2 regions of the Streptomyces sp. DF42 genome follow, and region 1 is predicted to be linked to the other one. Evidence: riboswitches for the same ligand, from Rfam matches in the RefSeq annotation. Region 1 holds a riboswitch; the other holds the start of a gene.

Region 1 (5,334 bases):
CGGCGTGATCAGTCCGTAATACACGGGGGCGAACCCCCCTGGAGCGGGAGTCTTCAACGCTTTGGCGATCTGTTGCCAGACTTGGCGGGGAAAGGATGCGTAAACGTGATGCAGGCTGGTGTGTTCCGTTATCCGGACAGCGGGTAACGGCCGCCGGACGGGAGGCATTGCGGACATTCAGGACATAGAAGGATCTTCTGGCGCTATCTACGCGCGCAGATCAGTCCTGACGCGGTACGGACCAAGCCTGCCGTCTCAGTATCCGCCGTGCACCGGCGGGTAGCCGTACCCGGACACCGGAGCCTGGGCCGGGGCCTGCACCGGGGCCGCCGCGTGGGCCTCGCGGTCGTAGAAGGGGCGGGCGCTCGCGCGCATCCACAGGGCGACCGGGTCGTACTCGTCGGACATCGCCACCGTCGACACCGGCAGTCCGTCCGGGACGGCGCCGATGGACTGCTGCATCATCGCCCGCACCGAGTCCACCGCGGGCGGGCTCGTGTCGTACACGTCCAGGCCGATGGCGAGATACGGCGCCCCCAGCGCCGGCTGCACCCAGGCCCGGCGCAGCGAGCGGACGGACGGGGTGCGGTGGGCGTTCTGCGCGAGCAGGGCATAGAACTGCGGGATCTCGATCGCGGGATCCGACAGGCGCAGCGGGCCGGCGGCCTGGCGCTCCAGGCCGGTGGCGATACGGCGGAGGTCGAGCCAGGGGATGCCCACCCCACCGCCCGGGGCGTGCGGGTTGAGCCAGAGGCCGAAGTGGTCGGGGTACAGGGTCCGGGCCACGTCCAGGCCGTCGACCACCTCGTACGACCTGTTCCAGCCGCTGGCCGAGAGCTCCTGGGCGGAGGTGACGCACGGGGCATAGCCGTAGCCCTCGACCTCCATGTTTCCGTACTGGGCGTCCGGGGAGCCCGCCTGGCCGTGCCACAGGAGCATCCAGATCTGGCCGGCGCCGGGGGCGGCCAGTGCGCGGAGGAGTGCCTCGTAGGCGTCGTAGCGCCCCGGCGTCACCTGGCGCAGCATGTGCTCGACCGTCCCGGTCGTGGTGCCGCTGGCGCTCACGTGTACCGCCCCTTCTGGAAGTTGCCCCACTCCTGCCAACAGCTTAAGCGCCCGGGAGCTCCGGACTCGTTGCGCCTTCGACCCTGGCCGCACTCACAGGTGATCGCCCGTATAGAACGGGCGCACCTGTTCCCGCATCCAGTTCGCAACGGGGTCGTCCGTCACGTCCAGGAGGACCAGGTTGACCGGCCACGGAGTGGCGACCACGGTCGCCGCCCGCTCCAGGGCGGCCAGCGGAAGCGCCCGCAGGTCGCCCTCCCGCTGCGAGAGTTCGACGCCCACGAACATCACCGGGTCGGCCGTCTCGACGACGGCGAGGCAGCGGCGGGCCGTGACGACCACGCCCGTCTGCGCGAACTCGGCACAGGCCGCGGCCAGGAAGTCGACCGGGTCGTCCTGCCAGTCCGGTTCGAAGAGCTTGACGCGGGCTCCGGAGGCCGGGCCGTCCAGCGGGGTGCGGCCCGCCCGGCACAGCTCGGCGACCGCGGCCGGCGGGAGGGGGACGCCGACCACGCCGTCGGGGTTGATCGCGAGGCCCACCTGCGGGGGCAGCCCGCGGGCGAACTCGACGGCCGGGGCGATCGTGTACGACATGTGGGAGCCGACGACCTGGCGGAACTGCTCCTCTGAGCTGAAGACCGGGACATAGGCCTGGCCCTCGATCTCCAGCGTCGGCAGGTCGAGGGGGCCGCTGTGCGGGCCGCCGCCGCCGGGCAGCGGGACCCAGACGAAGCTGCGTCCGAGCACCTCGATGATCCGGCCGCCCGCCGAGGGCATGCCGAGGGAGGCCGACAGCACCTCCTCCAGTTCGTTGCCTGGCCATCCGCCGTGCGGATGGGGGTGCGCCTGTACGGGAAAGTCCGCGGGGAGATCCGCTGGAGGGAAGTCCATCTGTGTCCGACCGCCTGCTGAGAACCACTGCCTGCTGATGACCACTGCTGTGACCGGAAAGGCTAGCGGGTGGGACGGACAAAGGGGTCAGCCCGTGAAGCCGATCCTGCGCAGTACGTCCGCCGCGTCCCGGTCCAGCAGCACCGCCGAGCCGACGCCCTCGGGCAGATCGCCCCGCTCCACCGCGCGGATCAGCCGGCCCGCCGCCGTGCGGTGACGCAGGAACGCGTAGCGGGAGACGCCGCGGCCGCGGTCGCGCTGCCCCCGAAGCGCCGCGCCGGGCGTGACGTCGAGCAGCACCAGATGCAGGAGGCCGCCGCGGCGCCGGGCCTCGCGGGCCAGCCAGCCGCGCACCCAGGCCTGCGTGCCGCAGTCGTGCACGACGACGCCCTCGCCGCCGCGCAGGGCGCGGTGCAGTCCGGCGTAGTGGGCGAGCCGGACGAGGGGGCGGTAGACCGCGTACGGCAGGAAGCGGGAGGCGCGGGCGTCCCAGCGGTCGCGGGCGTCCTGGGAGTCGATACGGACGCCGCGCACCGCGCGCTCCATCAGCGTGGACTTGCCGCTGCCGGGCAGGCCGGTGATCACGACGAGGTCGCGGGGGCCGAAGAGCAGGGCGTGCGGGCTGCGCCCCGAGCGGTCGCGCAGATCGCGGACCACGGGTTCCGGCCGGATGCCGCACGCCTCCCGGGCCGGGGCCGCGGGCTGCTCGGGCAGCGCGACGGCCGTGCTCGTGGCGTACGCCGTGGTCCTGTCCACCGTGATCGTCCTCCCCTGGGGCCGGGTACGGAGTCCCCTGCCCTTCGAGTGTAAAGAGAAGGTAATGCGCGGTGTCTCGTGTTTTCGTGATCGCCTTGCCACAAGCCAGTTACAAAGGGAGGAGCAGATCCGGCCTGCCACCCGCGGACCCGGCGTGCGATGATGTGCGCGCCAACTGCATACCGGCCGTTTGAATCCGCGCGGGAGAGTCCCCAGCACCAAGTCGCTGGGGCGCCGAAGGAGCAAGTCCCTCCCTTGAATCTCTCAGGCCCCGTTACCGCGCGGGCGAGGCACATCTGAAAAGCGGGCCGCCGTTTCCCGGTGGCCCCACCCACGGTGCAAGCCATGCCGCGAGCGGTCATGGCGAACCTCTCAGGTTCCGATGACAGATGGGGAGGAATGCCCTCGCCTGTCCCGCTATGCCCTGGGAGACGACCGTCCGATGAGCAGTACCCACATCCGTCGTACCGCGCTCGACGCCCTGCATCGTTCCCTCGGTGCGACGATGACCGACTTCGCCGGCTGGGACATGCCCCTGCGCTACGGCTCCGAGCGCGACGAGCATCTCGCCGTACGCACGAAGGCCGGACTCTTCGACCTCTCCCACATGGGTGAGATCGCCGTGACCGGCCCGCAGGCCGCCCAGCTCCTGAACTTCGCCCTGGTCGGCAACATCGCCTCCGTCGGCGTCGGCCGCGCCCGCTACACCATGATCTGCCGGGCCGACGGCGGCATCCTCGACGACCTGATCGTCTACCGGCTCGGCGAGAGTGAATACCTGGTCGTCGCCAACGCCTCCAACGCCCAGGTGGTGCTGGACGCGCTCGTCGAGCGGGCCGCCGGCTTCGACGCCGAGGTGCGCGACGACCGTGACGCGTACGCGCTCATCGCCGTGCAGGGCCCCGAGGCCGCGGGCATCCTCTCGTCCCTCACCGACGCCGACCTCGACGCCCTGAAGTACTACGCCGGCCTGCCCGGCACCGTCGCCGGCGTCCCGGCCCTCGTCGCGCGCACCGGCTACACCGGCGAGGACGGCTTCGAGCTGTTCGTCGCCCCCGGTGACGCGGAGAAGCTGTGGCAGGCGCTCACGGAGGCCGGAGCGCCCGTCGGCCTTGTCCCCTGCGGGCTGTCCTGCCGGGACACCCTGCGCCTGGAGGCGGGCATGCCGCTGTACGGGCACGAGCTGTCCACCTCGCTCACGCCCTTCGACGCCGGGCTCGGACGGGTGGTGAAGTTCGAGAAGGAGGGCGACTTCGTGGGCCGCGAGGCCCTGCGGGAGGCCGCCGCACGCGCCGAGTCGAACCCGCCGCGCGTCCTGGTCGGCCTGGTCGCCGAGGGCCGCCGGGTCCCGCGCGCCGGGTACCCGGTCGTGGCCGGCGGTGAAGTGATCGGCGAGGTCACCTCCGGTGCGCCCTCCCCCACGCTGGGCCGGCCGATCGCGATGGCGTACGTCGACGCGGCGCACGCGGCCCCTGGCGCGCCCGGGGTGGGCGTGGACATCCGGGGCAGTCACGAACCGTACGAGGTCGTGGCGCTGCCGTTCTACAAGCGCCAGAAGTAGAAACTGGGCGGTGGGCGGCCCGTCCACGGACGTGACCCCGCGCACATCCTCCCTGCTCACACGCGTATCCAGCAGTCACCCATTCATCAGCACTCCCTCGCGTACAGGAGAATTCAGGCCATGAGCAACCCCCAGCAACTGCGCTACAGCAAGGAGCACGAGTGGCTGTCGGTCGCCGAGGACGGCGTCTCGACGGTCGGCATCACGGAGTTCGCGGCCAACGCGCTCGGCGATGTCGTCTACGCCCAGCTTCCCGAGGTGGGCTCCGCCGTGACCGCGGGCGAGACCTGCGGCGAACTGGAGTCGACCAAGTCGGTCAGCGACCTGTACTCCCCCGTCACCGGTGAGATCACCGAGATCAACGAGGACGTGGTGAACGACCCGTCCCTGGTGAACTCGGCCCCGTTCGAAGGCGGTTGGCTCTTCAAGGTCCGCGTCACGGACGAGCCGGGCGACCTGCTCTCCGCCGACGAGTACACCGCCCAGAACGCCGGCTGAGGAGCCGTAGACGCATGTCCGTACTGAACACTTCCCTGCACGAGCTCGACCCGGAGATCGCCGCCGCGGTCGACGCCGAGCTGCACCGGCAGCAGTCCACCCTCGAGATGATCGCGTCCGAGAACTTCGCGCCGGCCGCCGTCATGGAGGCCCAGGGCTCGGTCCTCACCAACAAGTACGCGGAGGGCTACCCCGGCCGCCGCTACTACGGCGGCTGCGAGCACGTCGACGTCGCCGAGCAGATCGCCATCGACCGGGTCAAGGAGCTGTTCGGCGCCGAGTACGCCAACGTCCAGCCCCACTCCGGTGCCTCCGCCAACCAGGCTGCCCTGTTCGCGCTGGCCCAGCCCGGCGACACCATCCTCGGCCTGGACCTGGCGCACGGCGGGCATCTGACCCACGGGATGCGGCTGAACTTCTCCGGCAAGCAGTTCAACGTCGTCGCCTACCACGTCGACGACGCCGGTCTCGTCGACATGGCGGAGCTGGAGCGGCTGGCCAAGGAGCACCGGCCGAAGGTGATCATCGCCGGGTGGTCGGCGTACCCGCGGCAGCTGGACTTC
Region 2 (5,334 bases), 5.2 Mb from region 1:
CCGCCGGCCTCGTGCACCTGCGCGCAGATGTCGGCGACATGCTCCTCGAACACACCGTGCGTGGAGGGGTACGTGATCATCAGCACGGACAGCTCGTCGCGGTACTGCTCGATCTTCGCCCGCAGGTCCTCGACGTCGATCTCGCCGTCCTCGGCGGTCTTCACGACGACGACCTTCATGCCGGCCATGACGGCGCTGGCGGCATTCGTACCGTGCGCGGAGGACGGGATCAGACACACGGTCCGCTGCTCGTCCCCGTTGGCCCGGTGATATCCGCGGACGGCGAGCAGCCCGGCCAGCTCGCCCTGCGAACCGGCGTTGGGCTGCAGCGACACCTTGTCGTATCCGGTGACCTCGGCGAGCCGCTCCTCCAGCTCACGGATGAGCGTGAGGTACCCCTGCGCCTGCTCGGCGGGCGCGAACGGGTGCAGCTGCCCGAACTCGGGCCAGGTGACCGGCTCCATCTCCGTGGTCGCGTTGAGCTTCATGGTGCAGGAGCCCAGCGGGATCATGCCGCGGTCGAGCGCGTAGTCGCGGTCGGCGAGCCGGCGCAGGTAGCGCAGCATCGCGGTCTCGGAGCGGTGCTGGTGGAAGACGGGGTGGGTGAGGAAGGCGTCACTGCGCAGCAGAGCCTGCGGAATCGCCTCCCCGGCGGCCGCGTCCAGCGCCTCGATGTCACCCTCGACCCCGAACGCGGCCCACACGGCGCCCAGTTGGGCCCGCGCGGTGGTCTCGTCACAGGCGATCGACACCTGGTCGGCATCGACGAGGTGGAGATTGACGCCGTTCTCCCGTGCGGTGGCCACCACCTCGGCGGCGCGGCCCGGCACGAGCGCGGTGAGCGTGTCGAAGTACGAGCCGTGCACGACCTCGACACCGCCGGCGGTGAGCCCCGCGGCGAGGATCGTGGCGTACCGGTGGGTGCGCTGCGCGATGCCCCTCAGCCCGTCGGGCCCGTGGTACACGGCGTACATACCGGCCATGACGGCGAGCAGCACCTGGGCGGTGCAGATGTTGCTGGTCGCCTTCTCGCGCCGGATGTGCTGCTCGCGGGTCTGCAGGGCCAGCCGGTAGGCCTTGTGCCCGTCGGCGTCCACGGACACACCCACGAGCCGGCCGGGCAGGCTGCGCGCGAACTTCTCGTGTACGGCCATGTAGCCGGCGTGCGGACCGCCGAAGCCCATCGGCACACCGAACCGCTGCGTCGTACCGACCGCGATGTCCGCACCGAGCTCACCAGGCGACTTCAGCAGCGTCAGCGCGAGCAGGTCGGCGGCAACGGTGACGAGCGCGCCGAGCTCGTGCGCCTGGTCGATCAACGCCTTGATGTCGCGTACGGCACCGGAGGCACCCGGGTACTGGACGAGCACGCCGTTGATCTCACGCCCGGCGATCTCCGCCGGAACGCCCTCGCTGAGGTCGGCGACCACGACCTCCACGCCCGTCGGCTCGGCGCGGGTCTCGATCACGGCGACGGTCTGCGGAAGCACGTCCGCGTCGATGAGGAACAGGCCCTTCTTGTTCCTGCCCATGCGCCGGGACAGCGCCATCGCCTCGGCGGCGGCTGTGCCCTCGTCGAGCAGCGAGGCACCGGAGGTCGGCAGCCCGGTGAGGTCGGCGACCATCGTCTGGAAGTTCAGCAGGGCTTCGAGGCGCCCCTGCGAGATCTCCGGCTGGTAGGGCGTGTAGGCCGTGTACCAGGCGGGATTCTCCATCACATTGCGCAGGATGACGGGCGGGGTGAAGGTCCCGTAGTACCCGAGCCCGATCATGGAATCGAGAACCTGGTTGCGATCGGCCAGCGAACGCAGCTCGGCCAGCACCTCGGCCTCGGTACGCGCGCCCGGCAGATCCAGGGCGTCGGCGTTCTTGATCACATCCGGCACCGCGGCAGCCGTGAGCTCGTCCAGGGAGCCGTAGCCGACATGCGCGAGCATCTTGGCCCGAGCCTCATGATCGGGGCCGATGTGACGCTGCTCGAAGGGGATCCCCTTCTCGAGCTCGGAGAGCGGAATGCGATGGGCGGTCATTTGCGGAGGCCTCCTGGTCTGCCACGACCTTCGAGGGGTACCACGGCGCGGGTACCCGATCGGCCTCCCCCTCTGTCATCTCGACCTGAGAGCTTCACCGGACCATCCGAGGATGTCCGGCTTTCACCGTCGGTGAGAGCGGAAGCCGTCGACACCCGCCCTGCTTTCCAGAGTGACCTCGTCCGCGCGGTACGTGAGCCTGAGAGATTCCGGGGAGGATTTGCTCCTTCGGCGCCTCCGGTGGTGTCCGGAGGACTCTCCCGCACGGGGTCAGCAGCCGCTGTCAGCCTACCAGCGAGCGCACCACGAGGTCCTTCGAGTGGCCACCTGCCCCGATGTGCTCTTTTGTAGTGCTTACGAATGAGTTGCGACCAAGTGGAGGGCCCGTGCAGACCGACATCGATCCGCGCAACCTGATCGGCCGCAAGGCGTTCGACCGCAGCGGCACCAAGCTCGGCACCATCGACGAGGTCTATCTCGACGACGCGACGGGCGTGCCGGAGTGGGCGGCCATACGCACCGGCCTGTTCTCCCGAGACGCCTTCGTTCCCCTGGAGCCCAGCGAACTGGTCGAGGGCACCCTCCACGTCCCCTTCGACCGCTCCCTCATCAAGGATGCCCCCGACTTCGGGGTCGGCCGCCACCTCTCCCCCGAACAGGAACTTCAGCTCTACCACCACTACGGTCTCGACATCGCCTCTCCTCCCTCTCCTCCCTCGGTCCCGGACCGGTCCTTCGGCAGGATCGCCGGCGCGGAGGACGCCGACGCCTGACGTGCACGTCAACACTGAACCCCGTCCACGGAAGCCGCGGATCCAGCCGCCACCAACGGCAGCGGCTCCGCCTGTTCCAGCTCGGGGTCGTCGGTCCGGAAGGTCCGCACCCGCCCCGGCTCCGACTCGGGCGTCTCGAACCGAACGGTGACCCGCCCGAGGCCGCTTCCCTGCACCCACCCGTGCCCGAACTCGGCATGCCGCACATCGTGCCCCGCGGGCCAGCGCCGCTCGGCGGGTGCCTCCTGCTCCGGTACGGGTTCGTCCGCCGTCTCCTCCACCGTCGCCTCCGTCCGCTCCCCCGCGGCCTGCGCGAACAGATCCTCCTGCGTGTAGTCGGCGAGCCCGCTGACCCCGACACCGAGCAGTCGTACGCCACCGGTGGTGTCCACCATGTCCAGCAGCCGGGCGGCCGCCTCCCGCACCACCCCCGGATCGTCGGTGGGCCCCCGCAGCGTCTCGGAACGCGTCAGTGTCGAGAAGTCGTAGCGGCGCACCTTGAGCACGATGGTCCGCCCCGAAAGCCCCGCCCCGCGCAGCCGCCGCACGCACCGCTCGGCCAGCCGCTGCACCTCGAGGCCCACCCTCAGCCGGTCGTGGATGTCCACGTCGTAGGTGTCCTCGACCGACACCGACTTGGTCTCACGCTCCGCGACCACGGGCCGGTCGTCCTGCGCCAGCGCCATGGCGTGCAGCGCGTGCCCGTGGGCCTTGCCCAGCAGCCGGACCAGCTCGTCCTCGCCCGCCTCGGCGATCTCGTCGACCGTGGTGATTCCGGCCCGCCGAAGATGATCCCCGGTCGCAGGCCCCACCCCCGGCAGCGTCCGCACCGACATCGGCCCGAGCAGCGCCCGCTCGGTCCCCGGCTCGATCAGCACCAGCCCGTCCGGCTTCGCCTCCTCGGAGGCGATCTTCGCGAGCATCTTGGATGCGGCGAGGCCCACGGACCCGGTGAGCGCCGTGCCGGCCCGTATGTCGGCCCGCAGCTTCTCACCCACCAGCCGCGCCGACGCCGCGTCCCAGGCCACCTCCCCGGCCTCCAGGTCCACGAAGGCCTCGTCCAGGCTCAGCGGCTCCACGAGCGGCGACAGCGAGTGCAGCAACGCCATGACCTGCTCGCTGATCGACCGGTAGAACCCGAAGCGCGGCACCAGATACGCGGCGTTCGGCGCCAGGCGCCGTGCCTGGGCCATCGGCATCGCCGACCGCACCCCGAACACCCTCGCCTCGTACGAAGCCGTCGCGACCACCCCGCGCGGCCCGAGCCCGCCCACGATCACGGCCTTCCCACGCAGGCTCGGCTTGGATGCCTGCTCCGCCGAGGCGTAGAAGGCATCCATGTCGAGATGCAGGATCGTGGGCGCGTTTCTCACATGTCCGATGCTGCCCTACGCCACTGACAATGCCGTCGTACGACCGTCCGAGCGCCCCGCGGCCCTCGGGACAGTCGCTCAGACCGCCCGGTTTCGCCGCCGCGCCAGCTCGTCCGCCGGGTTGTGCCCGATCAGGGTCTCGCCGGTGTCGATCCGCTCGCCGTGCAGTTGCGAGAGGGCACTCTCGACGTCCCGCCACACCACACCGACGGCGATCCCGAAGATGCCCTGGCCGCCCTGGAGCAGCGCGTGCACCTCGTCGGGCGAGGTGCACTCGTGGACCGTGGCACCGTCGCTCATCAGCGTCATGCGCTCCAGGTCCCGGAAGCCGCGCTCACGCAGGTGCTGTACCGCCGTGCGGATGTTCTGCAGCGACACACCGGTGTCCAGGAACCGCTTGACGATCTTCAGGACGACGACGTCCCGGAAGCTGTACAGCCGCTGCGTCCCCGACCCGCTCGCGGGCCGCACACTGGGTTCGACGAGGCCGGTGCGGGCCCAGTAGTCCAGTTGGCGGTAGGTGATGCCGGCGGCCGCGCAGGCCGTCGGGCCGCGGTAGCCGATCTGCTCCAACGCCATGGACGTCGCCCCTCCGCTGCTCGGCACACCCGCCGGTCGCTGCGGAGCGTGATCGGCCGCGCTGCCGTGAAGCGGGTACGGGCCACTGTCCCCGAGACTGCGTCCCGAGGCACCCCCAGCCGTACCGTCGCCGCTGCTTCTCACGCCGACCTCCGTCCTTGACCTGCCCCCTCGACGGTAGGCAGCCACCAGTGGTGCGTCAACGACCGCCACACTCGGCACGCCGAGTGATAATCACCCTAAGAGTGGTTTCCCGCACCCAACCGCGGGGAAAGGCTAGCCGAATGCCCTCGCAGGGGCCGCAGGACGCACCCACTCGCCACCGGCACTTGCCGGCATGTGAGGCGCGCCCTCACTGGCTGCTGGACCCGAAGTCCTCCGGCGAGATCTGGTCGAGGAACTCGCGGAACTTCTCCACCTCGTCCTCCTGCTCGTCCGGGATCGCGATGCCCGCGTCGTCGAGCACGCCGTCGCTGCCGTAGATCGGCGTTCCGGTGCGCAGGGCCAGCGCTATGGCGTCGGACGGACGGGCACTGACCTCGACCCCGCTGGCGAAGACCAGCTCCGCGTAGAAGACGC

The links. Region 1 has a riboswitch for glycine ahead of gcvT (glycine cleavage system aminomethyltransferase GcvT). Riboswitches for the same ligand answer to the same signal wherever they lie in the genome.
Region 2: it holds a riboswitch for glycine, as region 1 does, so the genes downstream of both, gcvP (aminomethyl-transferring glycine dehydrogenase) here and gcvT (glycine cleavage system aminomethyltransferase GcvT) in region 1, are expected to answer to the same signal.

The regions. Positions count from the first base shown of each region.
Region 1 covers NZ_CM177859.1:6,726,468-6,731,801, reverse strand. Annotated here, with positions in the region: gene ACYUED_RS30985 (enhanced serine sensitivity protein SseB C-terminal domain-containing protein) at 256-1,065, opposite strand; gene ACYUED_RS30980 (enhanced serine sensitivity protein SseB) at 1,159-1,956, opposite strand; gene ACYUED_RS30975 (AAA family ATPase) at 2,044-2,718, opposite strand; glycine riboswitch at 2,904-3,002, shown strand; glycine riboswitch at 3,003-3,111, shown strand; gene gcvT (glycine cleavage system aminomethyltransferase GcvT) at 3,155-4,273, shown strand; gene gcvH (glycine cleavage system protein GcvH) at 4,394-4,771, shown strand; gene glyA (serine hydroxymethyltransferase) at 4,786-5,334, shown strand, end outside.
Region 2 covers NZ_CM177859.1:1,567,908-1,573,241, forward strand. Annotated here, with positions in the region: gene gcvP (aminomethyl-transferring glycine dehydrogenase) at 1-2,030, opposite strand, end outside; glycine riboswitch at 2,208-2,303, opposite strand; gene ACYUED_RS07110 (PRC-barrel domain-containing protein) at 2,417-2,803, shown strand; gene ACYUED_RS07115 (DNA polymerase IV) at 2,812-4,176, opposite strand; gene ACYUED_RS07120 (MerR family transcriptional regulator) at 4,255-4,899, opposite strand; gene ACYUED_RS07125 (bifunctional nuclease family protein) at 5,108-5,334, opposite strand, start outside.